DNA from 4 places in the Amphritea sp. GJ51-11 genome. Region 3 is predicted to be linked to each of the others. Evidence: predicted binding sites of a transcription regulator. Region 3 holds the regulator's gene; each other region holds the start of a gene.
What was found. Region 3 encodes sigma-54, which starts transcription at its own class of promoters, with help from an activator protein. Its sites were predicted from a motif close to TGGCACNNNNNTTGCTNT; they were not measured.
Positions count from the first base shown of each region.

Region 1 (7,741 bases), 1.0 Mb from region 3:
TCTATCTCAAAGGTGTGGCACCGGAAGGTATTAATCTGGGCCATATCTACCGGGGTGTAGTGCCCTTTATCTTAATTCAGTTGCTAGGTTTAGCCATCGTCTTTTACTGGCAGGGCATCGTTACCTGGCTACCTGCTGTCGCGTACTCGTAATAACACTTGGGGAAATCAGTGATGGGATTTTTAAATCTCGAGTCTTTGTTTTCTCTCATAATCGGAAAAATAGGAGCTGCAATGTCTACTCAAGTTATTCTGCCTCGGATCATGCAGGTTGGCGCTGATGCCAGCCTTGAAATACCTAATGTATTGGCCAGCTTAGGTTGTAAGAAACCGTTGATTGTTACCGATAAGGTGATGGTTGGCTTAGGTTATGTTAGCACTATCGAAACGCTGTTGTTTAACCATATGATCTACTGTGATGTGTTCGATGACACCGTGCCTGAACCAACGGTACAGTCAATTATGGCTGGGGTCAGTCAGGTCCGCGAAGGGGATTATGATGCCATTATCGCCATCGGTGGTGGCAGTCCGATCGATAGCGCTAAGGCGATCGCCATTTTGGGCAAGCAGGGTGGGACGATGCGGGATTATAAGTTCCCCCGTATCGTTAATGATCCTGGCTTGCCGATTATCGCCATTCCAACGACGGCCGGTACAGGATCAGAAGTAACTAAGTTCACCATTATTACCGATGAAACTTGCGATGAAAAAATGCTCTGTGTGGGGATCGGTTTTATGCCGGTTGCTGCCCTTGTGGACTTTAATCTCACCCTGAGTTTGCCACAACGCAGTACCGCGGATACCGGTATCGATGCCCTGACTCATGCGATTGAAGCTTATGTGAGTCAGAAAGCGAATCATTATAGCGATTCTCAAGCGCTCGCCGCGATGCGCCTCATCGGCCCTCATCTGCGTCGGGCTTATCACAATGGCCAAGATAAAGAGGCGCGTGAAGCGATGATGCTGGGGTCAACTCTCGCGGGCATTGCTTTCTCTAATGCCTCGGTGGCGCTGGTTCACGGTATGAGTCGTCCGATTGGTGCATTCTTTCATGTGCCGCACGGGCTATCCAATGCCATGTTATTACCGGCAGTGACCGCATTTTCAATGCCTTCAGCCCCTGAGCGTTATGCCGACTGTGCCCGCGCGATGAGTATCGCTGAAGCGTTGGATAGCACGGAAGTGGCGAATGGCAAGTTGCTCGATGAGCTGCACGCACTGAACAACGAGTTGGCGGTGCCAACCCCAGAGCAGTTTGGTATTGAGCGAAGCCATTTCTTTGATCAGTTGCCGGTCATGGCTGAGCAGGCACTGGCCTCCGGTTCGCCAAACAACAATCCAAGAGTCCCCGATGCCAACGAGATTATCGAACTGTATAAGCAGCTCTGGTAGCCGGGCTGTCGGACGGATTAAAACTGAAATAACGATAAGTATTAAAGTATGAGGAAGCAGTGATGACGACTATCGGACACCTAATTAATGGTGAAGTAATAATTGAAGGCAACCGTTGCCAAGATGTCTTTAACCCGGCTACGGGGATGGCCGAAAAAACGGTCGATTTGGCATCTAAAAACCTTGTTGAGCAAGCGATTGCGAGTGCGGCTGCGGCGTTCCCTGCATGGCGTAATACGCCGGCGATTAAGCGGGCTCGCGTGATGTTTAAGTTTAAAGAACTGCTGGAAGCCAATGCTGAAAAAATCTGTCAACTGATCGGTGAAGAGCATGGCAAGATCAGCCATGATGCGATGGGTGAGCTACAGCGAGGCATTGAGAATGTTGAGTATGCGTGTGGTGTGCCCGAGTTACTTAAAGGGGAGCATAGCCGTAATGTTGGCCCGGGCATCGACTCCTGGAGCGAGTTTCAACCCTTAGGTGTTGTCGCCGGCATTACCCCGTTCAACTTTCCGGCGATGGTGCCATTATGGATGTTCCCTATGGCGATTGCCTGCGGCAACACCTTTGTCTTAAAACCTTCTGAGCGGGACCCATCATCAACGCTGTATATTGCCCAGCTGTTAAAAGAGGCCGGCTTGCCAGATGGCGTGATGAACGTGGTTAACGGCGATAAAGTGGCCGTTGATACATTGCTACAGGCTCCACAGGTTAAGGCGGTCAGCTTTGTGGGTTCAACGCCCATTGCTGAGTATATCTATAGCACCGCGAATGCCAACGGTAAGCGTTGTCAAGCACTGGGCGGGGCTAAAAACCACGCGATTATCATGCCGGATGCGGATATGGATAACGCCGTTAACCAGCTACTTGGGGCTGCTTTTGGCTCATCCGGTGAGCGTTGTATGGCGTTATCGGTGGCAGTTGCCGTGGGTGATGCCGCTGCAGATGCTTTGATCAGCCGGATGCGTGAGGCGATGCAGTCGTTGAAAGTGGGCGCCTTCAGTAACAGTGATAACGATTTCGGACCGGTTATTACCCGTCAACATCAGCAAAAAGTCACCGGTTATATCGATAGCGCTGAACAGGATGGTGCATCAATTGTTGTCGATGGGCGCGATCCACAGGTGGCCGGCTATGAGCAGGGCTTCTTTGTTGGCGCTACATTGATTGATGGTGTGACACCGCAGATGCAAAGTTACAAGGAAGAGATTTTCGGGCCGGTGTTACAAGTGGTGCGCGTTAATAGCATGGATGAGGCGATGCAGCTGATTAACGACCATGAATATGGTAACGGCACCTGTATCTTTACCCGAGATGGTGAAGCGGCGCGTTATTTCTCGGATAACATTCAGGTCGGTATGGTGGGTATCAATGTACCTCTACCGGTTCCCGTGGCTTATCACAGCTTTGGTGGTTGGAAGCGTTCCCTGTTTGGTGATCTGCATGCTTACGGCCCAGATGCGGTGCGTTTCTATACCAAGCGTAAAACCATAACCCAGCGTTGGCCTTCTGCTGGTGTTCGTGAGGGCGTGCTGTTTTCTATGCCAACATGATCTGAGTTTGCACTGCCAGCGTTGCCATTGCGTTGGCTTTTTGGTTGCGTCGCTACTGTCGGTAGAGGCGCAGCCCGTTTTATTCCCTTATAATGTAACTTCATTTACAAAAGAGGATTAACGATGACGACTCAGCGCCGGGAGAAAGGATCATCCATTGCTCGTGTTCTGGATATTATTGAAGCGGTATCTTGCGCCGAGAGGCCATTGAGTCCAGCGGATTTAGCTTTTCAACTCGATATTCCTAAGCCGAGTGTGCATCGTTTCCTACAGCAATTAGAAGCGGGTGGTTTCTTACAAACCAATATGCGAGGACAGTTATTGCCCGCCGACCGTTTACATAGTATGGCGTTAGGTATTCTATATTCCAGCCGTTTTAAAGCACCGCGCAAAGCGATCCTTAAAGATTTAGCTGATCAAATAGGCGAAACCTGCGGTATTTCGATTCCCGATGGCATTGATATGATCTACTACGACCGGATTCAAACTAACTGGCCGTTACAGATAAACTTGCCGATCGGTAGCCGTACCCCTATTTGGTGCACCGCCAGTGGTAAGCTTTATCTCAGCTCTTTAGCGGCAGATAAGCGTCAGCGTATTCTGAAAAAACTACCGTTAGAAAAGCGTGCTCGTAATACTCAGATCGACCCTTTGCAACTGGAAGCCGAGTTGGCCGAAACCGCTAAATTCGAGCGTGGCATCGATAACGAAGAGTTTGTCGACGGCATGGTGGCCTTGGCGGTACCGATTAAGGACAAGAAGGGGCGTTTGTTTGCCTGTTTGTTTACCCACGCTCCAATACTTCGAAAGAGCCTTGATGAGTTACTGCAATATGAAACATTGCTGCGTGATGCGGCAAACGAGTTAGGTGATTTGATCGGCGACAATTGAGCGATCAGAAAGCAACGGCGTTATTTGGCCTGTCAGTATTTATTTGATTAAGCGATCTTCATAGCGGTACCCATCAGCGCTATATACACCCCCTCAAAAAACGCCATCGATGATTGATCGATGGCGGTTGTCGTTTTAGGCACCTATCGCGTTTAACCCTTAGCGGTGCTACGACTTATCTTCATAGTGAATAATAGATAGCAGCTTAATTGGCACTTCTAACAGGGTTTCCGGGCCGTGGGGAATCTCCGCATCAAAGGTAAGGCTATCGCCGGGCTCCATCTCATACAGATGATTACCGTGGCGATAGACGATCTTGCCACTGAGTAAATGAAGAAACTCTTCACCGGGGTGTGAAAAGGTGGGGAACACCTCGGATAGATCATCCATGGTCACTAGAAATGGCTCAAAGGATTTTTTACCGCCACGTTGATAGGTTAGCAACTGATAGGTGTGACCCTTCTCAGTACCTCTTCGTACCACTTCCAAGCCGGTATTCGCTTTGGTGAACTGTGCACCGCCTTCTGGGCGATCGAAATCGTTAAACAGCTTGGAAATGGGTAACCCTAAGGTGGAGCAGAGACGGCTGAGAGTTTCTAGGCTGGTGGACACCTGGGCGTTTTCAATCTTACTGACCATGCCTTGGCTGATACCGGATATCCGTGCCACATCGGTAATTTTAAGTCCCTCATCAAGGCGAGCTTTTTTGACCTTCATGCCGATGTAGTGATCGAGCTCGAACTTCTGTCCTTTGTTTTCTGTCATTTATCTGCCCTTATTTGGGGCGTCGTGAACCAGCGTTGTGCGCCTGTCCATGCGGCCTGTAGCGAATGTTGATGGCTTATATATTCCCACAAAGAAATTTTTTTTACTAGTTTCTTTAAAATCAATAAGTTATCCTATGAGGAAAATAATATTCCTAAAAAGAACTTTTCTGGCACAGGCGTTGCTTTCTTAATAATCATAAATAATTACTGTTAAGAAAATATGGATCTGCTCTCTCGGAGCAGAACTCAGCATCAAACGGAGGGCTACCATGCCACAGGATTCAGAGAAGTTTATTGCGGATAACGACATTAAATATGTGTTGGCTCAGTTTGTTGATATCCACGGGGTGGCAAAGACAAAATCGGTGCCGGCAAACTGTTTGATGGATGTGGTTGAGAAGGGCGCTGGATTTGCGGGCTTCGCGGTGAGCGGTATGGGTATGGAGCCACACGGTCCTGACTTTATGGCACGCGGTGATCTTAGCACCCTGTCGACGGTGCCTTGGCAGCCTGGCTATGCTCGTCTTGTCTGTGAAGGTTATGTGAATGGTGAACCTCATCCTTACGATAGCCGGGTGGTGCTGAAGCGTCAGTTAAAACTACTCGATGATAAAGGCTGGACCTTGAATACCGGGCTTGAGCCTGAGTTTTATCTGTTTGAACGCGATAGTAACGGTGGTTTGGTCACCGTTGATGAAACCGATGTATTGGATAAGCCTTGCTATGACTATAAAGGCCTGTCCCGTTCACGGGCATTTTTAGAAACACTGGTTGAGTCGCTACAAGCCGTCGATTTCGATGTTTATCAGATCGATCACGAAGATGCTAACGGTCAGTTTGAGATCAATTACACCTACGGTGATGCATTGCAGTCTGCCGATCGCTTCACCTTTGTCCGTATGGCCGCCGGTGAAATTGCCAATGATATGGGCATGGTCTGCTCCTTTATGCCAAAGCCTGCATCCGACCGCACCGGCAACGGTATGCATTTCCACCTGTCGATTACCGATGAAGAGGGACGTAACCTGTTCGGTGATGATAGCGATGTGAATGGCATGGGCTTATCTAAAATGGCGTATCACTTCACCGCCGGCCTGCTGCATCACGCTAAAGCATTGTGTGCCTTTGCTGCGCCGACTGTGAACTCCTATAAACGTCTAGTCGTGGGTGGTTCTGCATCCGGTGCGACTTGGGCGCCTGCTTATATCGCTTACGGTGATAACAACCGTACAGCGATGATTCGTGTGCCTTATGGTCGCCTTGAGTTCCGTCTGCCGGATTCTGGTTGTAATCCTTACTTGGTACATGCCGCCATTATCGCCGCAGGCTTAGATGGTATTGAACGCGAACTTGATCCCGGCACTCCTGAGAACATCAACCTGTACACCATGACTGAACAGGAACGTCTGGATAAAGGTATCGAAATTTTACCCCAGAGCCTGAATGAAGCGATCAACGAACTTGAGGCGGATACGGTGCTGGCGGAGCGGATAGGCAACGAGGTTGTTGCTGAATTTATTAAAACAAAACGCGAAGAATGGATTGATTACAGCCGGCATGTTTCTGACTGGGAAATCAAACGTTACGCGGAATTCTTCTAAGCCTAGAAAGCTTACATTGTCGATTTAAGAGGACATAACTATGTGTGGAATTGTTGGCCTTTATTTGAAGAACAAGGCTTTGGAAAGTCAACTAGGTGAGTTGTTCGAACCTATGTTGATTGCGATGACAGATCGTGGCCCTGACAGTGCCGGTTTTGCAATCTACGGTGATGAAGTGCCTGAAGGCAGCATCAAGTTAACGTTGCGTCATGCGAATGAAGATTATGACTGGGCTGGTTTGGCCGGCAAGCTGAAAACGGAACTGAATGTCGGTGTTGAGTGGTTTAATAATAGCAAGGTCGCCATCTTTAAAATTAATACTAGTGACGGTATCGCCGAAGCCTTTATTACTGAAAATGCACCGGATGTTCTGATTTTGAGTGCTGGTCAATCAATTGAAATCCTGAAAGAGGTTGGCCTGCCAGAAAATATCGCTAAAACCTTCAACCTGAAAGGGATGAAGGGCAGCCACATCATCGGTCATACCCGCATGGCGACCGAGTCTGCCGTCACCATGGAAGGTAGCCATCCGTTCTCAACCGGTATGGACCTTTGCTTGGTACACAACGGTTCACTGTCAAACCACAACCGTTTGCGTCAAGAACTGCAACGTGAAGGCATTGTGTTCGAGACCGAAAACGATTCTGAAGTCGCAGCTGGCTATCTCACCTGGCGTCTACAGCAGGGCGACACGCTAAACGAAGCTCTGACCAATTCTTTGAAAGATCTGGATGGCTTTTTCACCTTTACCGTGGGGACTCGGGACGGTTTTGCTGTGATGCGTGATCCTATTGCCTGCAAACCGGCGGTAATGGCAGAAACCGATGATTATGTGGCGATGGCCTCTGAATACCAAGCATTAACCACCTTACCGGGTATTGAAAACGCCAAGATTTGGGAACCCGAGCCAGCGACTATCTATGTCTGGGAACGCAGCAGCGAAACAGGAGTGAAATGATGAAAACAATTAATTTAACTGAATGCACTGTTCGCGACCTGAATCAGGCGCTGCATGATCAGACTATTGAATGCACCGAGCGGGAATGGGAAGTGTTAGAGCCGAAAGGTCAGCACAACATCGCTTGCGGCCTCGATCAGAATATCTCCGTCGATATTAAAGGTCCTACCGGTTATTTCTGTGCCGGTATGAATAAAAAAGCCCACATCACTATTCACGGTAATGCCGGTCAGGGTGTGGCGGAAAACATGATGTCAGGCTCTGTGCGGGTTAAAGGCAATGCCTCTCAAGCCGCCGGTGCGACCGCTCATGGTGGTTTGCTGGTAATCGAGGGGGATGCGGGCGCGCGTTGTGGTATCTCGATGAAAGGCGTGGATATTGTGGTTAAGGGTAGCGTTGGTCACATGAGTTGCTTCATGGGGCAGGCGGGTTCATTGGTAGTCTGCGGTGATGCGGGTGATGCCTTAGGTGATTCTCTGTATGAAACCCATATCTATATAAAAGGCGAAGTGAAATCTCTAGGGGCTGACTGTATCGCCAAAGAGATGCGTGACGAACATATCGAAGAGCTAACGGAGCT
Region 1 is NZ_CM147881.1:1,636,699-1,644,439, forward strand. It holds gene AC0L4K_RS07115 (TRAP transporter large permease) at 1-152, shown strand, start outside; gene AC0L4K_RS07120 (iron-containing alcohol dehydrogenase) at 234-1,391, shown strand; gene AC0L4K_RS07125 (CoA-acylating methylmalonate-semialdehyde dehydrogenase) at 1,454-2,944, shown strand; gene AC0L4K_RS07130 (IclR family transcriptional regulator) at 3,068-3,835, shown strand; gene AC0L4K_RS07135 (helix-turn-helix domain-containing protein) at 4,004-4,600, opposite strand; gene glnT (type III glutamate--ammonia ligase) at 4,872-6,203, shown strand; gene AC0L4K_RS07145 (class II glutamine amidotransferase) at 6,244-7,161, shown strand; gene AC0L4K_RS07150 (GltB/FmdC/FwdC-like GXGXG domain-containing protein) at 7,158-7,741, shown strand, end outside.
Region 1: the regulator sigma-54 is predicted to act here: its motif matches at 4,771-4,788, upstream of glnT (type III glutamate--ammonia ligase).

Region 2 (7,741 bases), 2.1 Mb from region 3:
CCAAACGCCTCGGGCAGAGTGCTCTCGATCAGTTCACCAAATGTCATAGTCGGCGACAGCAAACACGTTTTGGCCGAACAAAACATCCGATGTTCATCCCACGACAAATAAACCAGCTGATTGCCATGAAAGTTCTCAACCCGGTCTCGTGTTTCACCTGTATAACCAGGATTCAATGAAAAAATTGGCATTGTTATATCCTCTTCTGCTACGGATATGGCCGTGCCATATCCGTTGTTATTGTTATTATTGGAGGCTTACGCGACGCCTTTCCATTTATTCCAACGCACCTCATCCGGCGAACCTTTTATATCCATATTGTCGTGGCCGACATTCATCTTGTAATAATCCTTCAGAATATCGCCAACATCTGGGCCGCCACAGTTGCCTTGAAAAATCTGATGTACGGGTAACCATGCCTGCACATATTTTTCCGGCTCATCGTTAAAGATGTCACAACAACCATCAGAGCAGAAATGATAGCGTTCTCCCTCGTAGACCGTCTCACGCATCGAGTTTTGGTTTGGATTCTCCATATCGGTAAATAACATAGGGATCTGACACACCTGACAAAGCTGTGGTAATCCTGAGGTATAAAAACGTTCGCCCTTAGCTTCCTTCTCTTTCGCCATCTCCCACAGCGGGCGGTAGTATTTATCAAAGGTGTCGGGGTACTGCTCTGACAACCAATCGAGTTCCTCATCCGATGGAATCCAAGTATGGAAACCAGCGGCATGGCCGTAGCTATAGAATGTCCACCACGTCTGATGCGAAACATGATGTTTCTCTTTTTCAATCACATCGGCATATTTCGGCATCCGAATGCCATAGCGGGCCAGATCCTTAAACAGCGCGCCACCGGCGTCTTCAAAATACACCTCCCAGGCTTCCTTCCACGACATCACCTTATTAGGCAACATATAGTCCATCATCATCGCCACTAGGCTTAACAAACGAGTGCCACGCCAAAACCACTTATCCAGCCACTTTTGCACAATCGGCAGATTATCTTCATGCTGTTCCAGCAGGAATTTAATCACTTCCAACCCCAGCGTCATATGCCGAGCCTCATCCGATTGAGCCGAAAAGCCAAACGTTACCGTCGCCATATCACCGTTATGGGCAGCACCCGACATAAAGGGCACAAATAGTAAATTGGTTAACACATATTCAAAGGAAAAGCCGATCGCCAACATAAACTCAAACGGCCCACCCGAACGCGCATCATGAAAGAACGATCGAGGTACCGACAGATACCATACCCGATCCTGCATATGGCTGAATTCTTGGAAACCATCAAAATATTTATTGTAGTGGCTCATCGCATGAATCTGGGTCTGCACATGACGTAACTCATCCAGTGCCTGCATCTGACAAGCAACTCTGGCACCCACACCACTTAATTGACGTCCCACGTGGGCAAAACCCTCGGATGCCTGATATTCCTGCGGCGAAATACCGGTCAGGAACAGTTTAATTGCGTTGACATAACGGGCATCTGTGACATTGAGGTGACCATTATTCTGTGAGAAGGCGTCCAGAATGGCATAGAGTTTCTTTTCTTTCTCAGCCTGATATTTCCAGTACGCATCCATTGTTAAGCGGAACGGATCTTCCCACTTATCCCAATCAGTAATTTTTATTCCTTCAAACGCCTCATAGGGAAACGCCTCTTGTCGGTCTTCGTAGGAAAACTCCCAATCAAGGTCACGGGTTAGTAAGCGATACTTATCTTTTATAGTTAGTTTTTTAGCAGCCATAATGTTTCCCCCTTACTGTTTCCACTCGAGCGCGAACTGATCATCATCTTCATCGACGTTGCCGCCTAAAGTGATTAGATTGAGGTGTAGCTCTTGCACATCCCAATCCCGACCCATTTTTTCTTCTACCACTTCACGTTCAATCACCAACCGCGCCTCCCGCTCAATACGAATCATGGCTGGTTGATGGATAATGGTGGCATCGGGATTACTTTCTTCTATGGCTTCGACAATATAGCGGGACTCATCATTGTCCTGCAGCACGATATATACTTTTGACATGGTATTAACCTTGTTATTTTTATAGGCGGTTTATTGGAACAAACCCGCTTTATTTAAGCGTTTAAGCAGCGCGCCTTCTGCCACATTGAGCGCCTGATCATCGATCATCTCTTGTGCCAACGGTTGCAATGCCTTAAGCGCTTTCTCTTTCCAAGCGGTAATCCAGAGTTCTAAGTGCTGCTGATTAGCGGTCGATTCCGCGGCGGCAATCTTCACCACCGCATCCACCCAGCGGTTCGTCTCTTTATTCCAATTTTGAATAAATTCGGTCAACATGCTGAAATCCTGTCCGCCGTTATCCGCTAGCCATTGATCAAACTGCAGATAGACAAGCTCATAGATCAAGCCATCGAGGACCACATCTTGGGCGACAAACGACTCAAACCAATCTTTGACGCAGATATTCGCCTCACAATAAGCGCGCATGCCCTGCCACACGGCATCACTCATCCAGAAGCCTTTAGCCTCCACCAGCGCATCACCAGAGTTACCATCCAGAATTAGACCGATACGAGACAGGTACTGTGCATTCCCCAGACGATCCATACCGTTAAATAGCAGCGCTTGAGAGATAGCGGTTCCACTGGCGAAGGAGTTGCCATACATATTGTTCAAATTCGCCGCCTGCTCGACATGACGAAGAGGCACTAACAAGCGGATAACCTTCTGCTGAATCGCTTCAGGGATAAGACGAGCCAGATCACGTTTTTCAAAGAAACTGTAATTACTCTCCGCCACTTCTTGCTGTTTGGCGCGGGCTTGAACATAAGAGCCGTAATAAAATTGGCGAGGGTCTTTAAAGGCATACCAATCCTGCATCACAATCGCGGTACGTGTGACATCATTCAACTCATATTCGGGCTGCCACAATGGCTTATAGTGAAAGTTACGTTCGGACGCCACGTCATAGGTGGCTTCTTGATAGCGGGTTGCTGGTTTGTCGCCAAAACGACGTTCGATATGCGCAAAGGTATGGCGCACGGGCTCCAGCATTGCAGTTTTAATCTCAATGGTCATTGGTTTTTATCCCATTCTTTGGATCATTATTGTTATTTTCAAAACATCCGCATAAGTATCAGCGGTTACGAGCCATCAATGTCGCTTCACCGTAGCGCCACTTCTTCATCTCAATATCGACAGCGTCCTGCTGCGCTTGGGTCATAAAGACCACGTTATTGGTCTGACAGAACTGATCAAATACCTTTTGAGGCATAATCAACTCAACAAATAACGCGGGATCACCGATAGCAAAATCAAACTCCACAAAGCGTGCATGCTCCGGGCTTCGCACCCGAACATAGCGGATTAGCTTTTCCCCAGTGTGGCTATCTAAACAATCGTTGCCCCCCTGATCGTCTCGTTGTGTTGTCACCATCTGTGCTCCTTGAAACTTAAATTACTCAAAACAGATAGAGCAAGCGCTATGCCAGACAGAAAAAAACAACAAAAAAAACCGCAATCCCTTGAAATAATTGAATTATTTATCTATTCCCATCAAATACAGTAGATTGTTGACGCGCCCATTTCCCACTTGTTCAAACCAACCAAATGGTTAAAAGTTAATGAAAAAGTTAAATTTTTCTCCGCCGCTAGCGAAGAACAACGCACACCGAAAATTTAGGGTGTTGTTTTTTTAGAAATAGCGCCACAATAAAAGAGTGGCCACCGGCTATCTAAAAATAACTATAATGACCATGTGCAAAAAATATGACCGAACAAAGCCTTGTACTTCCAAACCCGCAAGACCTGCTCAAACAGATTCGCTTTGAAACTGAAGAGGGTAAGATCTGGCTCGATGAGCAACGTATGCTGCTTATTCACTCATCCGTCATGGGCCTACTGCGTAATGAATTAATCCAAACAATGGGGGTTGAGCGCGCTAAAGGGTTCCTAATGCGTTTTGGTTACCATACCGGCTGGCGAGATGCGGAGCTGGCCAAAAAAGTCCGCCCGGATATGAGCGCTGAAGAGGCCTTTATGGTTGGCCCGCAGCTTCATGCCATTAAAGGCATGGTAAAAGTAAAACCTAATTCGCTAGATTTCGACTCCGATAGCGGCCATTTCCATGCAGAGTTTGACTGGTTCAACTCTTATGAGGTGGAAACCCACCTTTCCAATTTCGGCAACTCTGATGTTCCTGTTTGTTGGACACTCATCGGCTATGCCAGTGGCTTTTCAAGTTTCTATATGGGCCGCCAAATTGTTATCAAAGAAACCCAATGTGCAGCCACCGGTGCCCATCACTGCCATATTGAGGGCCGACCCGCAGAGGAGTGGGACGATGCTGATGAGGTGCAAAAATACCTATTACCCGATCCCATTATCGAGCAGTTGCTAGCGCTGCAGGATGAGGTAAGCACCCTGAAAAATCAGGTTCGCAGCTCAGAAAGCGAAGAAGATATACTGTTTAACAGCGTAGGACACTCTGCAGCATTTAAGAATGTCTGCCACCTAATCAAGAAGGCTTCAAAAAGCAAAGTGAGTGTGTTACTTCAAGGAGAAACAGGGGTGGGAAAAGAGATTGTCGCTCGTAGCCTACACGGCTCAAGTGATCGAGCCAGCCAACCCTTTATTGCGGTCAATTGCGCCTGTATTCCACCCGATCTAATCGAAGCTGAATTATTTGGCGTTGAAAAAGGCGCCTATACCGGTGCAAGCCAATCCAGAGAGGGAAAGTTTGAACGGGCTCATCGAGGCACCATTTTTCTCGATGAAGTAATCGAACTATCGCCTCGAGCGCAGGCCTCCCTATTACGGGTATTACAAGAGTCAGAATTTGAGCGAGTGGGAGATACCCACACCCGCCGCATTGATGTCAGAGTGGTGGCTGCCGCTAATGAAGATCTAGAGTTAGCGGTACAGGAAGGGCGCTTTCGAGCCGACCTCTTCTATCGCCTCAATGTCTACCCAATACATATTCCGCCACTGCGCGATCGAACGGAGGACATCCCCCTACTGATCGAGCACTTTCTTAAAAAATACTGCGCTCTGTATAACAAAAAAATTACCGGCGTTTCAGACAAAGCCCTTCAGGGGCTCACCCAATATAAATGGCCGGGTAATATCCGCGAGCTAGAAAATATGATTGAACGGGGTGTCATTCTGGCGGAAAGTAATCATGTCATTGGTTTTGAAAGCTTATTCCCCTCGTTATCTGAGCCCTCCCACCCACTCAACATCATTAATGGCCGGGTTTCATTACATAAAGAAGACTCGCCACAATCGGATCAGCAGCCTGACCCACAAACGGCTGAGCAACTGCTCGTCGACAACTTCAGTCTAGAAGAATTAGAGCAACAACTAATAGACGAAGCAATGGCTCAGGCCAACGGCAATGTGTCAAAGGCAGCCCGTAAGCTAGGCTTAACCCGTCCAGCGCTGGCATATCGACTGCGCAAACGACAAGATAGCTAAGTTAAAAAAGCTGCTTTAGAATGGCGAGCCTAAATTGATGCTACGCTGGGACACCATGAACCTGATTCTGCTTTTTGAAAGTGATTTTACCGCCGTTGATACCGTCGTCATCAGCGATCGACGTTTTCACCACATCAAACAGTTTCACCAACCGGTGCCAGCGCAGTCGCTTAAAGTGGGTTTGCTCAATGGCGAAATTGGCCAAGGCATTGTCCTCAGTCTGACGGAGCAAAGCATCACATTGCAGGTTAAGCTGACTCAGCAACCACCCGCGCCGCTCCCCCTGACTCTACTGCTAGCACTGCCTCGGCCGAAAATGCTTAAGCGCACCCTGCAAACCGTTACCAGTATGGGGGTCAAGCAGATCTACCTGATCAACTCATATAAGGTTGATAAGAGTTACTGGTCGACCCCTCTGTTGCAGACACAATCCCTAACAGAACAGTTACTGCTTGGCCTAGAGCAAGCAGGCGACACCCAAATGCCTGAAGTTCACCTACGCAAACGCTTTAAACCCTTTGTCGAAGATGAGTTACCGGTAATCGTTCAGCACAGCCGCGCACTGGTCGCCCACCCTTATAACGCCGCGATTTGTCCGCCCGCAGAGTCGGTTAAAACAACCCTTGCCGTCGGCCCTGAAGGGGGGTTTATCCCCTATGAAGTGGAAAAACTGCAGGATGTCGGGTTTGCAGCTATTCATATCGGCCCCCGTATCCTCAGGGTCGAAAACGCCGTGCCAGTGTTACTAGCCAAACTATTCCCGGTATGAAACCCTCTACAGCAGAGATTTAGAACTTAATTAATAGCCGTCAAACTGATTTCGGTCAATTTAATTGAGAATCATACGCATTACCATTGACATTAACCCCGCTATAAATAAGAATAGTTCCCATTAGCAATACACAATGACTCGACGCTCTCGAGCGTAACGCATTCGCCGTTACCCGGTAGCTGCATGCGGTCTCATAGATCAGGTATCCCTATAATGCGTAATAATTTGAAAAAACTGGCGTTTCTTACTCTACCTCTCACTCTAGCCGCCACTCATGTGTCTGCCGCTGATGAAGTGAACATCTACTCTTACCGCCAGCAGTTTTTAATTCAACCGATGCTCGATGCCTTTACTGAAGAGACCGGTATCAAAACCAATGTGGTATTTGCGAAAAAAGGCCTGATCGAGCGCTTAGAGCATGAAGGCAAAAACTCACCTGCAGATATCGTACTGACATCAGATATTGGTCCGCTTTACGATGTTGTCGCTAAGGGTCTAACCCAAGCGGTCCACAGTGATGTGTTAGAAGAAAATATCCCAGCTCATTATCGTGATCCTGATGCCCACTGGTTTGGTTTAACCAGCCGCACCCGCTTGATCTACGCTTCGAAAGATCGAGTCAAACCCGGCGAAATTGAAACCTACGAAGATCTCACGGATCCTAAATGGGAAGGCCGTATCTGCACCCGTAGCGGTAAGCACACTTACAACCTGTCACTGATCGGTTCAATGATTATTCACCATGGCGAAGCCGAAGCGGAACAGTGGCTCGAAGGTCTGAAAGCCAACCTCGCTCGCAAACCACAGGGCAACGACCGCGCTCAAGTTAAAGCCGTTAAAGAGGGGGTTTGCGACCTCGCACTGGGTAACTCTTACTACTTTGGCAAGATGCTGACCAATGATAAGCAGCCAGAACAGAAAGAGTGGGCTAATGCCGTTAACCTCGTGTTCCCGAATCAGAAAGACCGCGGTTCACACATGAGCATCTCTGGAGCAGCACTGACAAAATACGCACCGAATAAACAAGCGGCGATCCAACTAATGGAGTTCCTCAGTCAAGCCAAAGCACAATCCATGTATGCTGAAGCTAACTTTGAATTCCCAATTCGCCCAGGCACCAAACGTTCGGCGCTACTCGACGAATATATGGGCGACTTCAAACAGGATAACGTCAGCCTGCAAGAAATTGCCGAACTACGCGCAACCGCCGCACGTATGGTTGATAAAGTAGGTTTTGATAACTAAACCGACACCGACATATTTGGACAATTCGACATCAAAACGGTAGTCTGCGCGCTACCGTTTTTTGTTTAAGAAGACAGCGTTATGCAGGCAGAACAAGCCATCCCAAAAATCAAGCAGCCCCCAACTCTCATGACACCACAAAAAAACTATCTGTTTGGTTGGTACAGTGGCACCTGGGGCACCGCGTTGATGGTGGCACTGCCGATCCTCTCGGTTTTTTATCTTGCTCTGTTTCCCAAAGAAAATATCTGGTCACATCTCGCTGCCA
Region 2 is NZ_CM147881.1:3,182,743-3,190,483, forward strand. It holds gene AC0L4K_RS14225 (phenol hydroxylase subunit P4) at 1-191, opposite strand, end outside; gene AC0L4K_RS14230 (aromatic/alkene/methane monooxygenase hydroxylase/oxygenase subunit alpha) at 258-1,760, opposite strand; gene AC0L4K_RS14235 (MmoB/DmpM family protein) at 1,773-2,042, opposite strand; gene AC0L4K_RS14240 (aromatic/alkene monooxygenase hydroxylase subunit beta) at 2,073-3,059, opposite strand; gene AC0L4K_RS14245 (phenol hydroxylase subunit) at 3,118-3,417, opposite strand; gene AC0L4K_RS14250 (sigma 54-interacting transcriptional regulator) at 3,750-5,456, shown strand; gene AC0L4K_RS14255 (16S rRNA (uracil(1498)-N(3))-methyltransferase) at 5,512-6,225, shown strand; gene AC0L4K_RS14260 (Fe(3+) ABC transporter substrate-binding protein) at 6,442-7,473, shown strand; gene AC0L4K_RS14265 (ABC transporter permease) at 7,555-7,741, shown strand, end outside.
Region 2: the regulator sigma-54 is predicted to act here: its motif matches at 3,454-3,471, upstream of AC0L4K_RS14245 (phenol hydroxylase subunit).

Region 3 (7,741 bases):
CGGCTTTAGCGCACAACAAACGGCTTATATCGGTGACGACCTACCCGATCTCGCTGCCATTCGCGCCGTCAGCTTTGGCGCCACCGTCAATGGTGGTCATCCATTGGTTGCCGCGCATGCCGACTGGTGTACCCAGCGTACTGCAGGCAACGGTGCGGGCCGTGAGTTTTGCGAAACAATTCTGGCAGGCCAGGGCAAACTGGAAGCCCTGTTCAACGAGTATTTATAAATGCTGACCGGACGCGCCCGGCTAATTGCAGCCGCTGCTATTCTGATTCCTGCGGTTATCTATTTGGGGATGGATACTGAACGTCACTCCGTTAGTCTGAAAAAGGCCCCGAATCCAGCCTATCAGCAATCCGATTATTATATCGTCAATGGACGGATCAGAGACTTTGCGCCGAGCGGTCAGCTAAAGCAGCAATTAAGTTCAACTCAGCTGGAACATCAGCCGGCTTCACAACAGATATTAGTGACCAATCCTGAGATGCAAATATACAACACTCAGCAGCCCACGCGTAAGATCAGCAGCCTCAGAGGACTCATCAGCGACAACGATGACAGCGTTATTCTCGAAGGCGAGGTATTATTTCAAGACAACCCTAATATGGCAGTGGCAAACAGCCTACGTACCGAAACATTAATTATTCAGCCACAAGACAATATTGCCAAGACCGATAAGCTGGTGACTATCACAAGCCCTTCGGGCACAACCACCAGCGTGGGCATGACAATCGACACCGACAGTGGCATTCTTAACCTCCTGTCAGACGTTACCGGGGTATATCATGTTAATTAACCGTATAAGCAAAGCCTTATGCGTGGTCCTGCTCAGCTGGCAACCGGTGGCAATGGCTCTACCCGGTGATGCCAACAAAGCAATTCACATCACAGCAGACAGCGCGACGCGTAATGATCAAACCGGCATCACTCTCTACAAAGGCGATGTATTGTTGACACAGGGCAGCATGAAAGTCAGCGGTGATAGCATAGAACTAAGACAAACCAACAACACCATCAGCATGATTATTGCCAAAGGACGCCCCGCCGAGTTCCAACAACGCTCTGCCGCCGACCAAGAGGTAACCCATGCATACGGTGAGGTTCTCGATTACAATATTCGTACAAAAGAGCTAACCATCTCCGGCCAGGCAAAAGTCTCGCAAGGGGCTGATGTATTTAGCGGTAACCGAATTGTTTACAATATGAAGAAAAGCACAGTAAATGCATTCAGGGATGAGAGCGCTAACGGCGAACGTGTACAGATTGTCATTCAGCCTAAAGCAACACCGTTGGATGAATCTGAAACTACAGCTACTGGGGAACTCAACAACTAATGAGTCGACTAGAAGCACTCAACCTAGCAAAGAGCTATAAAGGCCGCGCAGTTGTAAAAGATGTCTCGATGAGCGTCGATAGCGGCCAGATCGTTGGTTTATTGGGGCCTAACGGGGCGGGTAAGACAACCTGTTTTTACATGATTGTTGGGCTAGTGGAAGCCGACAAAGGCCGGATCAAAATTGATCAATTGGACTTAACCAAAGAGCCGATGCACGGCCGAGCGCGAAAAGGTATTGGTTACCTGCCACAAGAAGCCTCCATTTTCCGAAAACTCAGCGTCCATGATAACCTGATGGCTATTCTGGAAACCCGTAAAGAGTTGAGCCGGACTGAGCGTAAACAAAAATTAGACGAACTACTGGAAGAGTTTCATATCTCCCATCTAACGAAAAGTTTGGGAATGAGCCTCTCCGGTGGAGAACGGCGACGGGTTGAAATTGCCCGCGCACTGGCAACTGAGCCCACTTTTATCTTGTTAGATGAGCCCTTTGCCGGTGTTGACCCAATTTCAGTCAGTGATATAAAACAAACCGTAAAGCACTTACAAAGTAAGGGGATTGGCGTCTTAATCACCGATCACAATGTTCGCGAAACACTGGATATTTGCGAACAAGCTTACATCGTCAGTGAAGGTTATATTCTTGCAGAAGGATCGCCAGAGGATATTCTTGCCAACCAGCAGGTCAGGGAAGCCTATCTCGGTGAGCAATTCAAGCTGTAACAGGTATATAAGCGACTCTCTATGAAACAAGCGTTACAACTAAAAATGGGTCAGCATCTGACCATGACCCCACAATTACAGCAGGCGATTCGCTTGCTGCAATTATCGACGCTTGATCTGCAACAGGAGATTCAGGAAGCACTAGAATCGAACCCGATGCTAGAAGTAACGGAAGAGGATAGCGCTTCAGATAATGCCGCCGAGCAAGCGAGCTCTGATGCAGAAGTCAGCAATCATGAATCCGTCTCAGCATCGGCCAAAACCACCGAGTCTGAAGAGATTCAAGCCACCGATAGCGACTGGAATGAAGATATTCCCAATGAACTATCGACCGATAGTAATTGGGAAGACACTTATCAGACGGTCTCTAGTTCATCTTCATCATCCCATGATTTCTCCGATATGGAGATGGAGTCGAATGACACTGCGGATGAAACCCTGCAAGATCACCTGAACTGGCAATTAAACCTCACGCCGATGAGTCCCATCGACGAACTGATCGCCACCAATATTATTGACGGCATTAATGTTGACGGTTATCTCAACGTTGAACTCGATTCAATCCTGGAATATTTCCATCAGCAGGATGATGAGCAACTTAACGGCATTGAACTGGATGAAATCGAAGCGGTACTGCGACGCATCCAACAGTTTGATCCACCCGGCGTAGCCGCACGCGATCTAAGCGAGTGCCTAGCCATTCAGCTACAGCAACTACCCAATGACACCGAATATCGCAACGAAGCGCTAAAACTAGTCACTCAATATATCCACTTACTGGGTAATCATGACTACAAACAGCTGATGCGCAAAGCCCGGATGCGAGAGCCACAGTTACTACAGGCGATCAACCTGATCCGCACCCTGAACCCTAAACCCGGCTCAATGATCACTAGCTCGCAATCGGAATATGTTATTCCCGATGTGCTGGTTTACAAAGAAAAAGGTGTCTGGCAGGTAAGCCTGAATCCGGAAGTTGCGCCTAAACTACGCATTAATGATGGCTATGCAGATTTGATCCGACGCGCTGATACCAGCCCTGACAACACCTATCTGAAAAACCATCTACAAGAAGCTCGCTGGTTTATCAAAAGCTTATTAAGCCGGAACGATACCTTAATGAAGGTCACCCGTGAAATTGTACACCGCCAAGAAGGTTTTCTAGAGCATGGCGATGAGGCGATGCGTCCGATGGTGCTGCACGATATCGCTGAGGCGGTCGAAATGCACGAATCGACCATCTCTCGGGTGACCACCCAGAAATATATGCATACCCCAAGGGGTATATTTGAGCTGAAGTATTTTTTCTCCAGCCATGTCACTACAGTGAACGGTGGCACCTGCTCATCGACCGCTATTCGGGCGCTCATCAAGAAATTGGTGGTCGCTGAAAGTCCAACAAAACCCTTAAGCGATAACAAGATTGCCCAACTGCTTGAGGAACAAGGTATCAATGTTGCGCGAAGAACCATTGCAAAATATAGAGAATCGCTTAGCATTCCACCTTCTAATGAACGAAAACGTTTAGTTTAATGACTTTTTTTATCATGGGAACCGGGCGGCAACCCGGTACAATAACACTAGGAGATTACCATGCAGATCAATATTACCGGTCACCACGTAGAATTGACTGATTCCCTGAATGAGTATGTTCAGAATAAATTTGAGAAGCTGGAGCGGCATTTCGATAACATCACCAATGCACAGGTAACTCTAAGCGTTGAGAAGACGCGCCAAAAAGCTGATGGTGAAATTCACGTAGCCGGTGGTCAGCTGTTTGCTTCCGACGAACAAGAAGATATGTACGCCGCCATCGATGGGTTGATCGACAAGCTTGACCGTCAGATCATTAAACACAAAGAAAAGATGAAAACTCACAAGTAACTATTATACGATGCTAATTTCAGAATTATTAGCGCCCTCTGGAGTACTCTGTGCTCTAGAGGGGGTAGTAAAAAACGTATCCTCGAAATTGCCAGCCAACAGATTTCCGATCTGCACCCTGAGCTTGAAACTGAAACGATCTTTGCTGGCCTACTTGGCCGTGAAAGACTCGGCAGTACAGGCATCGGTGAAGGCGTGGCCATTCCCCATTGTCGTCTGGATGAGTGTGAGAAAGCCACTGCGCTACTTATTCAGTTAAAAGAACCGATCGACTTCGATGCCATTGATGGCAGCCCGGTCGACTTACTCTTCGTTCTGGTGGTGCCCTCCGAAGCCTGTGATCAACATCTACAAACGCTGGGTAATCTTGCCGAGCTATTCAGTCAGGCATCCTTCCGTCAGCAACTTAGAAACGCGGGCTCAGCTGAAGAACTCTTCACTGTCGCCACCGGAGCTAGGCAGGTCTAGCCAGATGAAACTAGTTATCATCAGCGGCCGCTCAGGGTCAGGTAAATCAACCGCCCTGCAAGCACTGGAAGATGTTAACTTCTACTGCATCGACAACCTTCCCGCCCCGCTGCTACCTGACTTGGTCAATCAGATTTTATCCGACCCAGACCATCCTAATCAGCTTGCCGTCAGTATCGATGCCCGTAACCAACACAGCAACCTGAAACAGTTTCCCGATATTTATACACAACTGAGGGAAATAGACGCACTAGACTGCGAAATACTCTACCTCGATAGTTCAGAGACAACCCTGCTAAAACGCTACAGTACGACTCGGCGTAAGCACCCCCTGTCCAATGATTCCCAAGGTTTACAGCAGGCGATCAGCTATGAAAAAAAGTTACTCGAACCGGTATCCGATTTAGCCAATATCCGTATTGATACAACCCACCTGTCACTCTATGAACTCAGAGACAGTATTAAACTGCGTATTGCCCAACGACAAGAGCAAGAACTGTCATTACAATTCGAATCGTTCGGTTATAAGCACGGTATCCCGCTGGATGTAGACTTCACCTTCGATGTGCGCTGTTTGCCTAACCCATACTGGCTGCCTCACCTGCGAGGTTATAGCGGCCAAGACAAACCGGTCATAGAATTCCTCGAGCAACAGCTTGAAGTGCAAGAAATGCTCGCTGACATCACCGCTTTTCTAGAAAAGTGGCTGCCACTGTTTGAAAAAAATAATCGCAGTTATATCAGTGTTGGCATAGGCTGTACGGGAGGTCAACACCGCTCTGTTTTTATCAGCGAATGTCTCGCTGGTCATTTCCGAACAACTATGGATAATGTCCAGATACGCCACCGCGAACTGAACTGATTAAAGGTATTAATCAATGCTGGAAACCAAGATCACCATTATCAACAAACTGGGCCTGCACGCCCGGGCGGCGGCAAAGCTGATCAATGTAACCACCTCCTTCTCAGCCGATATCCAGCTCACCAAAGATGGCCGACAGGTGGATGGCAAAAGCATTATGTCGGTCATGATGTTAGCCGCCAGTAAAGGCACTGAGCTGAATATCTCTACCAGCGGTGAAGACGAACAACAGGCGATGGATGCCATTGTTGCACTGATCAACAACCGGTTTGATGAAGAAGAATAACCGCCCTCCCTCTATTCGTTTAAAAACAATACGCTATAATGCCCACAACGATTAATGCTGCAGTTATCGGTGATCACTGACTGACTGCAAGGCAATCTGTCTCTATCTGTCTGACCGGGGTCCGGCCATGAACGCCAATGTAAACGAAAGTGAACTGGATAAGCTGAACACAGCCCTTGAAGAAGGTGCTTTCAGACAGATACGTTACACCCTAAATAAAACACTACGCCCCTCCGAAGTCGCCCATCTAATCGAGAAGTCACCGCCTAAAGAACGGCGCTTACTTTGGAGCATGATCCATAAAGACATCGAAGCGGATGTTTTGCAGGAACTCGGCGATGATGTAAAAGCCGAGATCCTCAGTAAGATGAATACCTCAGAGGTGCTAGCCATCTCTGAATCGCTCGAACCCGACGATCTAGCCGATATGATGCAGCAGCTACCGGAAACGGTCATGCACGAACTGCTGCGCTCGATGGATCATCAAAACCGCGAACGACTGGAAAAAGTACTCTCCTATCCGGAAGATACCGCTGGCGGTTTGATGAACACCGATACCATCACCATCCGGCCCGATATCACGATTGAAGCGGCGCTGCGTTATTTACGACGACACGCTGAACTCCCGGATATGACTGATAGCCTGTTTGTCGTCAGCCGAAAAGACACCTATATCGGCAGCCTCCCTCTGACGCGCATGTTGGTCAGCGACCCATCCAGCACCGTACGAGAGATGATGGTCACCGATAAACCGCCTATCCCGGCGGATATGGAAGATACACTGGTCGCCAAACTATTCGAACAGGAAGATTTGGTCTCTGCACCCGTGGTTGACGAAGACAATCAGCTACTCGGACGTATCACCATCGATGACGTGGTCGATGTTATCCGGGAAGATGCAGACCACTCGCTGATGAGTATGGCGGGTATGGACGAAGATGAAGATACCTTCGCGCCTATTATGAAAACCACCCGCCGCCGTGCCGTGTGGCTAGGTATTAATCTGATTACCGCTTTTCTCGCCTCTGCGGTCATCGGCCTGTTCGAGGAAACCATCGGCAAGGTAGTGGCGCTGGCCGTATTAATGCCAATTGTCGCCAGTATGGGCGGTATTGCCGGTAGCCAGGTCTTAACCCTGATGATTCGTGGCCAAGCACTAGGCCATGTAGAGCGCTCCAATGCGGGCTGGCTGCTGAATCGTGAAATGATCGTAGGTCTATTGAACGGTCTACTCTGGGCCGTGGTCGTTGCGGTCATCGCGATCCTCTGGTTCGAAGACCTAACCATCGGTATCATCATCGCCTGTGCTATTATGATTAACCTATTCGCAGCCGCACTGGCAGGTACTCTATTGCCGATCCTCCTAAAAACTTGGGGTATTGATCCGGCATTAGCTGGCAGTGTGTTACTAACCACGATTACTGATGTAGTCGGATTTTTTGCATTCCTCGGTCTAGCTGCGTTTTTTTATAGCTAGAACGGCCTACACAAGAGAGTTTTATGAGTCAAAATGACGATTTCCGCCCCGATGACGAACTTGAGTTCGATGAAGAGTGGGTGTCAAAATCCCAGCGTAAGCGGGAGATGGAACACCTACAAGAGCTGGGTGCCAAACTGCCTGAACTGAACAAAGAACAACTAGCCAAAGTACCTATGAGTGATACTTTGCGGGTGGCAATAGAGGAGGCACAGCGCCTTCAGCCACGCTCTGAGGCCACTCGACGCCAATTGCAGTACATCGGCCGACTGATGCGCGGCGAAGATGCCGACGAAATACAAACAGCAGTAGATCAGTTCGATGCCGGCAAGCAAGCCCATTTACAGATCTTTCATAAGTTGGAACGCTGGCGCGATCGATTAATACTGGGTGATAACACCGATCTGCAAGCTTATTTAACCGAAGATGCCGGGGCTGATATTCAGCATCTGCGCCAGCTATTGCGCAACGCCAAAAAAGAAGCCAGCCTTGGCAAGCCTCCAGTCGCAGCGAAAAAGCTATTTAAATACCTGCGCGAACGAGCTGACGTATAAGTTGTCACCGCTCAGCGAGGCTTTCGATCGAGGTCACTCACAAGCGAGGCCTCGATCACGGCGGGCAATAACGCAGTAAGGCTTTACTTAAGAGCGTTACTTCAGATCTTGAGTTAAAGTCTTTATTTAAGACCATCCTGTTTCTGTT
Region 3 is NZ_CM147881.1:611,427-619,167, reverse strand. It holds gene AC0L4K_RS02685 (KdsC family phosphatase) at 1-229, shown strand, start outside; gene lptC (LPS export ABC transporter periplasmic protein LptC) at 230-799, shown strand; gene lptA (lipopolysaccharide transport periplasmic protein LptA) at 789-1,337, shown strand; gene lptB (LPS export ABC transporter ATP-binding protein) at 1,337-2,062, shown strand; gene AC0L4K_RS02665 (RNA polymerase factor sigma-54) at 2,084-3,595, shown strand; gene hpf (ribosome hibernation promoting factor) at 3,656-3,946, shown strand; gene ptsN (PTS IIA-like nitrogen regulatory protein PtsN) at 3,971-4,414, shown strand; gene rapZ (RNase adapter RapZ) at 4,419-5,276, shown strand; gene AC0L4K_RS02645 (HPr family phosphocarrier protein) at 5,293-5,562, shown strand; gene mgtE (magnesium transporter) at 5,690-7,039, shown strand; gene yjgA (ribosome biogenesis factor YjgA) at 7,063-7,593, shown strand; gene AC0L4K_RS02630 (YhdP family phospholipid transporter) at 7,716-7,741, opposite strand, start outside.

Region 4 (7,741 bases), 820 kb from region 3:
GGGGAAAACGCTGTCGGTGCCTGATGATACACCTCGAGATGGTATCCCTTATTGGCGGCAATCGGTGTATGTTGCCGCTGCAGCCGAGTTGGTGTGCAAAAAAATTCCCGCCCAGCATCGGCCTAGGATCGGCTTGGTCTATCTCGCCGGTTTGTTACAAAACTTTGGTTATTTGGTCTTGGCGCATCTATTTCCACCGCATTTTTCATTGCTGTCTCGTTATATCGAGGCGAATCCCCATATGGCGTTGGAATATGTCGAGAAGCAGGTTATGAATGTGACTCGAGAGCAGATAGGTGCTTGGTTGCTGGATAACTGGGGCTTACCTGAGGTTGTGGTTGACGCCGTGCGTCATCACAATGATTTAGGTTATGACGGGGTTGCCAGTGATGAAGCAAAGCTGATCTATATCGTCAATCGGAGTCTGCGTCGTCACGGTTTGGCTGACGGCCCTATCGAAGAGATTGCGGATAGCTTGTTGCAGCAGCTTGAGTTGAGTCAGGCTCAGGTGGATGAGGCTATTACGCGGATAATCGAGAATAGAGATGAGCTGGACGCGTTAGTGCATACGATTGCGCATGGCCACTAGCGCGAAGGTTTGATTTAGGTGGTCTAGGCTATCTTTATAGATAAGTCCGCAGATAAATCCACTTAATACGTCGCCATAATCGTGCGTATTAAGTGGGTCACTTGTCACTATTGTTGGCTGTTAGAGAGTGGTTTCGCTTTCTAACTGTTCCAGTTCCTCGAGTTTTTCCATCCACTCCGACTCAATGGCATCAGCCTTCTGTTGCAGCTCGGCCTGTAATTGCAACTGGCGTTTGAGCTGCTCTTTATTGCCTTCTTCATACAAGCTGACATCTGCTAGTGAAGTTTCTATCAGCTGTAGTTCCTGAGTCACCTTATCGAGCGTCGCTTCAAGCTTATCAATGGCTTTGCGCAGTGGCCGAAGTGCATTGCGTCTTTCCGCCTCAAGTCGTTTTTGCTCTTTCTTTTCCGCAGCGCTAAGTGAACGGTTCTCTTTTGGCTCTTCGACCGCTTGGTTTTGGGTCCGACGTTGCGCCGCTAGCCATTGTTGATAATCATCCATATCCCCATCGAAAGGTGATACTCGACCATTAGCAACCAGCCAGAACTGATCCACGGTATTACGCAGCAAGTGACGATCGTGGGAGACGAGAATCAAGGCACCATCGAAGTTTTGCAGCGCCAACGTGAGGGCATGACGGACTTCTAAGTCTAGGTGGTTGGTTGGCTCATCGAGCAGTAGCAGGTTGGGCCGCTGCCAAGCGATGAGGGCCAGGGCTACCCGCGCTTTTTCGCCGCCGGAGAAGCGTTTTACTGGTTCTAGGGCGCGGTCACCGTTAAAGTCAAAGCTACCTAAATAATTACGAATCTCTTGGTCACTGGCTTTCGGCGAAATACGCTGAATATGCAGTGCCGGCGAGGCTTCCAGATCTAAGGCTTCGAGCTGGTGCTGGGCGAAATAGCCGATTTTTAGATGCTCACCCGCATGATAGATGCCATCAATTAGGGGGAGGTCTTGGGTCAGGGTTTTGATCAGTGTCGATTTACCTGCGCCATTCGGCCCGAGTAGGCCAATACGGTCGCCGGGCGACAGGGTCAGCTTTACATCCTTCAAAATCGCTTGGCTGTAACCGAGCTGAGCATTGTTAAGGCTCATCAACGGGAAGGATATTTTATCCGATGATTGAAAGGTAAAACTGAATGGGCTGTCGACATGGGCTGGGGCAATCAGCTCCATGCGTTCTAATTCTTTAACTCGGCTTTGGGCCTGTTTGGCTTTAGTGGCTTTGGCTTTAAAGCGATTAACAAAGCTCTCAATCTCAGCGATGCGCACCTGTTGCTTTTCAAACTGAGATTGTTGCTGGGCAAGCCGTTCGGCGCGACGTTTTTCAAAGTCGCTGTAACCACCTTTATACAGTTCTGTTTTCTGCTGAGCCATGTGCACGATATGGGTGCTGACCGCATCGAGGAAATCTCGGTCATGGGAGATCAGCAGTAACGTACCCTGATAATTACGTAACCATTGTTCCAACCAGATCGTCGCATCAAGGTCGAGGTGGTTGGTGGGCTCATCAAGTAGGAGAATATCGGAGTGGCTCATCAGCGCTTGCGCGAGGTTGAGTCGAATCCGCCAGCCGCCGGAAAAGGTATTCACGGGCCGCTGGGCATCGGCGGTGGAGAAACTCAGACCGTTTAATAGCTGGTGGGCGCGGGCTTCGGCACTATAGCCGTCGATGGCATCCAACTGCGCATGTAATTCGCCTATACGGTGGTGGTTGCCGGATTCCTCTGCGTCGGCCAGCCCTTGCTGTACCGCCCGCAAGCGATGATCACCATCGAGCACATAGTCGATCGCGCGATGTTCGCTATCGGCAACTTCCTGCGCCATATGGGCGATGGTGAGATTCCCCGGTAGCTGTAGATCCCCTTCGTCGGGTTGTAGCTGGCCAAGAATAAGTTTAAATAGTGAGGATTTACCGACGCCATTGGCGCCGACAATGCCCACTTTCTGGTTGGCGTGGATCGTTAATTGCGCTCTGTCTAGCAGGCGCAAGGGTCCACGTTGTAAGCTAAGCTGGTTTAACTGAATCATGGCGGCGGATTTTATCACAGATGTCAGATAATAATGTGTTTTGGAACTATGCAGTGCAGATCTATTCTGTGCCTGATGTGGCGGCGCTTTGTTTGACGCTACAAAACCGCTATCAACTGAGCGTTAATTATCTACTTTTTGGGTTATGGTTGGCTCACGAGGGTCGGTATTTACCTGCCGATCTTTCCGATCAAAAGGTTTGTCAGTGGCGTAAAACGATGCTTGAGCCTCTGCGGCAGCTGCGTTTTACGTTACGTGAGACAAAACAGTCCGGGGAGGAGTATTGCTGTTATGAGGCACTGAAACAAGCAGAATTAGCGGCAGAAAAGGTAGAAATTGGACTGCTCTATGAACTCAGAGAGCGGTGCCCCGAAGCGGATCTGGCTTCTGGCGAAGATGCTTGGAAAAAATTGAGTTATTGTAATCTATGTGTTGCGGCAACTAGCGTTACTAAAAGTGCCGCGGCTGAGTCTGATAACGACGAGGATTTGCAGGCTCTTTTAGCACATTTAGGCGATAAAGCCACAAGTGCGGTAGTAATTAGCTGAACTTTTCAGTTTAATGGCTTACTAACAGCACATAACTGACCCCTGAATTTAAGGAATGACAATGAAGAAGACGCTGGTGGCCGTGGCCGTAGCAAGTATCGTATTGGTAGGTTGTGGCCCTGATGAAGAGAAGGCCGTAGCACAGACAGAAAAGCCTTACACGCTGGAAACAGATCAGCAGAAGTTGGGTTATAGCTTAGGTCTGATGCTGGGTGAGCGCCTTAAAGCAGATGTCGAAGAACTGGATGTTGATGCCTTGCGTCGGGCTGTTGAAACTGTCTATTCCGGTGATGAGCCACTGTTGAAACCAGAAGAAGTTGAAGCGACAATGATGGCCTTCCAACAGGCTAAAATGGCTGAACAGCAAGCTGAGTTTGCTAAAATTTCCGAGGATAACCTGAAAAAAGGTCAAGAGTACCTCGCTGAAAACGGTAAAAAAGAGGGTGTTGTAACAACCGAATCTGGACTTCAATATGAAGAGCTGACTGCCGGTGAAGGTGAGAGTCCTAAAGCAGAAGATACGGTCAAAGTTCATTATCGTGGATCGTTAATCAGCGGTACTGATTTTGATAGTTCATATAGCCGTGGCGAGCCGGTTTCGTTTCCTCTGAATGGCGTTATTCCTGGTTGGACAGAAGGTCTGCAGTTGATGAAAACTGGCGGTAAAGCCCGCTTAGTTCTTCCTGCTGAGCTGGCTTATGGTCCCGGTGGTATGGGTGATGCAATTGGCCCCAATGAAACATTGGTATTTGAGGTTGAGCTGCTAGAAATTAACCCAGCAGAATAAAGCCCTAAAGTTGGTCAAAAATCTTCAAACCACCCACCTGGGTGGTTTTTTTGGTGCGTAAAATACCCCGCTGATTGAATTTGTTATTAACTGCGAGCGTTTTTGACAGTTATTTTGTAGTTTTATTTCAACATTATTAAGGGGCGACTTAACGAGGAGTAACGGTTTCTGTACAGATTAGAAATTGTGGCTACACTTATCGTTAAACAATTGGATCACAAGAATAAAAAAGTGGAACACTCTTTGCTATGTAAAGCGTATGGCACTGTTGCTAATGCGTTGCTACTTTTATTATTCACTTATTTGTTACAAAAAAGAGGAAGCACCCAATGAAGAAAACCCTGATCTCTGCTGCCGTCCTGATGGTTACTATGACAGGTACGGCTATGGCCGGTACTTTAGAAACTGTAAAAGAGCGCGGTGCTGTTCAGTGTGGCGTAACGAGTGGTGTACCAGGCTTCTCAGTGCCAGATGATAAAGGTAATTGGAAAGGCCTAGACGTTGATTTATGTCGCGCCGTCGCTGCTGCAGTGTTGGGCGATGCAACCAAAGTGAAATTTATTCCATTAAACGCAAAAGAGCGCTTTACCGCGCTGGTGTCTGGTGAGATTGATGTTTTGTCTCGTGTGACTACCTGGACTCAAACGCGTGATACGCAACTGGGTATCAACTTTGCGGGCGTTAACTACTACGATGGTCAGGGCTTTCTTGTGAAGAAAGAGCTTGGACTGTCGAGTGTTAAAGATCTTGATGGTGCAACGGTCTGTGTTCAGTCCGGTACAACAACCGAGCTGAATATGGCGGATTACTTCCGTGCACAGGGTATCTCTTATACGCCAGTCGTATTCGATACTAATGATCAGGCGGCTCAGGCATTTGATAGTGGCCGTTGTGATTCATTCACCACTGACTTGTCACAAGCGGCAGGCCTGCGTACCCGTATGCAAGATCCGTCAAGCGTTGGTGCGCTGCCAGAGGTTATCTCTAAAGAGCCACTTGGCCCGGTTGTACGCCAGGGTGATGACACGTGGTTTAACATCGTTAAGTGGACTCACAATGCGATGCTGAACGCTGAAGAGCTTGGTTTGACCTCGGCTAATATTGATAAGATGAAGGCTGAAAGCACTGATCCAAACGTGAAGCGTTTGATTGGTATCGACGGACCTAAAGGTAAAGGTCTAGACCTCGCGGATGACTGGGCATACCAGATCGTTAAGCAGGTTGGTAACTACGGTGAAGCTTACGAGCGTAACGTAGGTAAAGATTCTCCACTGGGTCTGGATCGCGGCTTAAACGCGTTGTGGAACCAAGGGGGACTGCAGTACGCTCCACCAATGCGTTAAACATACTGATCAACGGCTGGCCTAAGGGTTGGCCGTTTTTGTTTCTGTCCTTAGGCGTATTGCCTGGGACAGAAAGATCTGTACTGATTTCTGGAGTTAACAATGTCCTCAGACATTTCGAATTCGGGTCACAACCCTGAAGGCGGTTCAGCCAAGCCAAAAGCTCCTCCGCTGGACAAACCAAAATTCTGGAACGACCCCAAAAAACGGTCGTTACTATTCCAGGTGATATTGTTATCGGCACTGGGATTTGTTTTCTATTCCATCATTGATAATACCCTGACCAACCTTGAACAGCGCGGTATCACCACTGGCTTTGATTTTCTTACACGTGAGGCTGGCTTTGGTATTGCCATGAGCCTCGTCGATTACACCGAAGCATCCAGTTATGGCATGACCTTTCTGGTCGGTTTGTTGAATACCATTTTGATTGCCGCGATGGGTATTATTGCTGCGACGATTCTTGGTTTTCTATTAGGTGTGGCAAGACTATCCGATAACTGGTTGATCTCTAAAGCATCTGCTATCTATATCGAAACTTTCCGTAACATACCGTTGCTGCTACAAATATTCTTCTGGTATTACGCGGTGCTACGAACTCTGCCTCATCCTCGTCAGAGTATGGAGTTCTTTGGCTCTTTCCTTAATAACCGTGGTCTGATCGTGCCCGCACCGATTGCCGAAGATGGCTTTGGTTTGGTGATGATTGGTTTCTTAGCTGCCATCGTGGGTAGCTGGTTTATCTCCCGTTGGTCGAAGAAGCGTCAAGAGTTAACCGGACAACAGTTTCCTGTGCTGTGGACCTGCCTAGGCTTAATCGTTGGTGTACCGCTGGTGTTGTTCCTGTTGAGTGGCATGCCGTTAGGGCTCGACCATCCAGAACTGAAAGGCTTTAACTTCAAAGGCGGCATCACTGTTATTCCTGAGTTGATAGCGCTTTGGTTTGCACTGAGTATTTATACTGCGGCGTTCATTGCTGAAACTGTGCGAGCAGGTATTCTGGCGGTGTCTCACGGGCAGACTGAAGCGGCGACAGCGTTGGGTATGTCTAAAGCGAAAACCCTGCGGTTAATCGTTATTCCACAGGCGTTGCGAGTGGTTATACCACCGTTGACCAGTCAGTATTTGAATCTAACTAAAAACTCCTCTTTGGCTACCGCGATTGGTTATCCCGACCTGGTTAACGTGTTTGCGGGCACCACATTGAATCAAACGGGGCAGGCGATTGAGGTGATTGCGATGACCATGGCGGTTTATCTGACCCTGAGCTTGCTGACCTCATTCTTTATGAACTGGTATAACGCCAGAATTCAGTTGACCGAACGTTAGGAGGGGACACTATGAAATATGAAATACAACCCACGCTACCCCCGCCAGCGAATATGGTCGGGCTGATCGGCTGGATGCGTAAGCGTCTGTTTAATGGGCCTATCAACTCAATAGCGACCTTGGTGGTCGGCTATTTCCTGATTAGCTTCTTGGTACCGGTACTGCAATGGGTGTTTATCGATGCCGATTGGGTCGGCGATAGTCGTGATGCCTGTACCAGCGGCGGTGCCTGCTGGGTGTTTATTAGTAATCGACTTGACCAGTTCTTGTACGGTTTCTATCCAGAAGAGGAGCATTGGCGGGTACAGGCAGCCTTTATTTTGCTGATTGGCTCCATTATCTGGTTAGTCATGCCGCAAACACCGAAAAAAGGGCTGGTGGCCACGTTGCTATTAGTTGTTTATCCGGTGATTGCTTACTTCCTGTTGTACGGTAATGTATTTGGCTTAGAAACGGTCGAAACGCATCTTTGGGGCGGCCTGAGCCTGACGCTGGTATTAGCCGTGGTGGGTATTGTGGCGTCACTACCGCTGGGTATCTTGCTAGCGCTAGGACGGCAGTCGGATATGCCAATCGTGAAATCGGTATGTGTCATCTTTATCGAAATTTGGCGTGGCGTTCCATTGATTACCGTGCTGTTTATGGCATCGGTGATGTTGCCATTGTTCTTCCCTGAAGGGATGAGCTTTGACAAGCTGCTGAGGGCGTTGATCGGTATTACCCTGTTCCAGTCTGCCTATATGGCGGAAGTCATCAGGGGTGGCCTGCAGGCGATTCCTAAAGGGCAGTATGAGGCGGCGGATGCGTTAGGCTTAGGCTACTGGCAGAAGATGATTCTGATCATTATGCCGCAGGCATTGAAATTGATGATACCGGGTATCGTTAATACGTTTATTGCTCTGTTTAAGGATACCAGCTTAGTACTGATTATCGGTTTGTTTGATGTGTTGGCGATTGGTCAGGCGGCAAACCAGGATCCTAAATGGATTGGTTATTCCACCGAGAGTTATTTATTTGTTGCCCTGTTGTTCTGGGTGTTCTGTTTCAGTATGTCGCGTTATTCGCAGCATCTGGAAAAAGCATTAAATACCGGCCATGGCAACCGTGCCTGATT
Region 4 is NZ_CM147881.1:4,466,200-4,473,940, forward strand. It holds gene AC0L4K_RS20190 (HDOD domain-containing protein) at 1-589, shown strand, start outside; gene AC0L4K_RS20195 (ATP-binding cassette domain-containing protein) at 710-2,620, opposite strand; gene AC0L4K_RS20200 (TIGR02444 family protein) at 2,641-3,168, shown strand; gene AC0L4K_RS20205 (FKBP-type peptidyl-prolyl cis-trans isomerase) at 3,230-3,955, shown strand; gene AC0L4K_RS20210 (amino acid ABC transporter substrate-binding protein) at 4,285-5,298, shown strand; gene AC0L4K_RS20215 (amino acid ABC transporter permease) at 5,401-6,627, shown strand; gene AC0L4K_RS20220 (amino acid ABC transporter permease) at 6,639-7,739, shown strand.
Region 4: the regulator sigma-54 is predicted to act here: its motif matches at 4,188-4,205, upstream of AC0L4K_RS20210 (amino acid ABC transporter substrate-binding protein).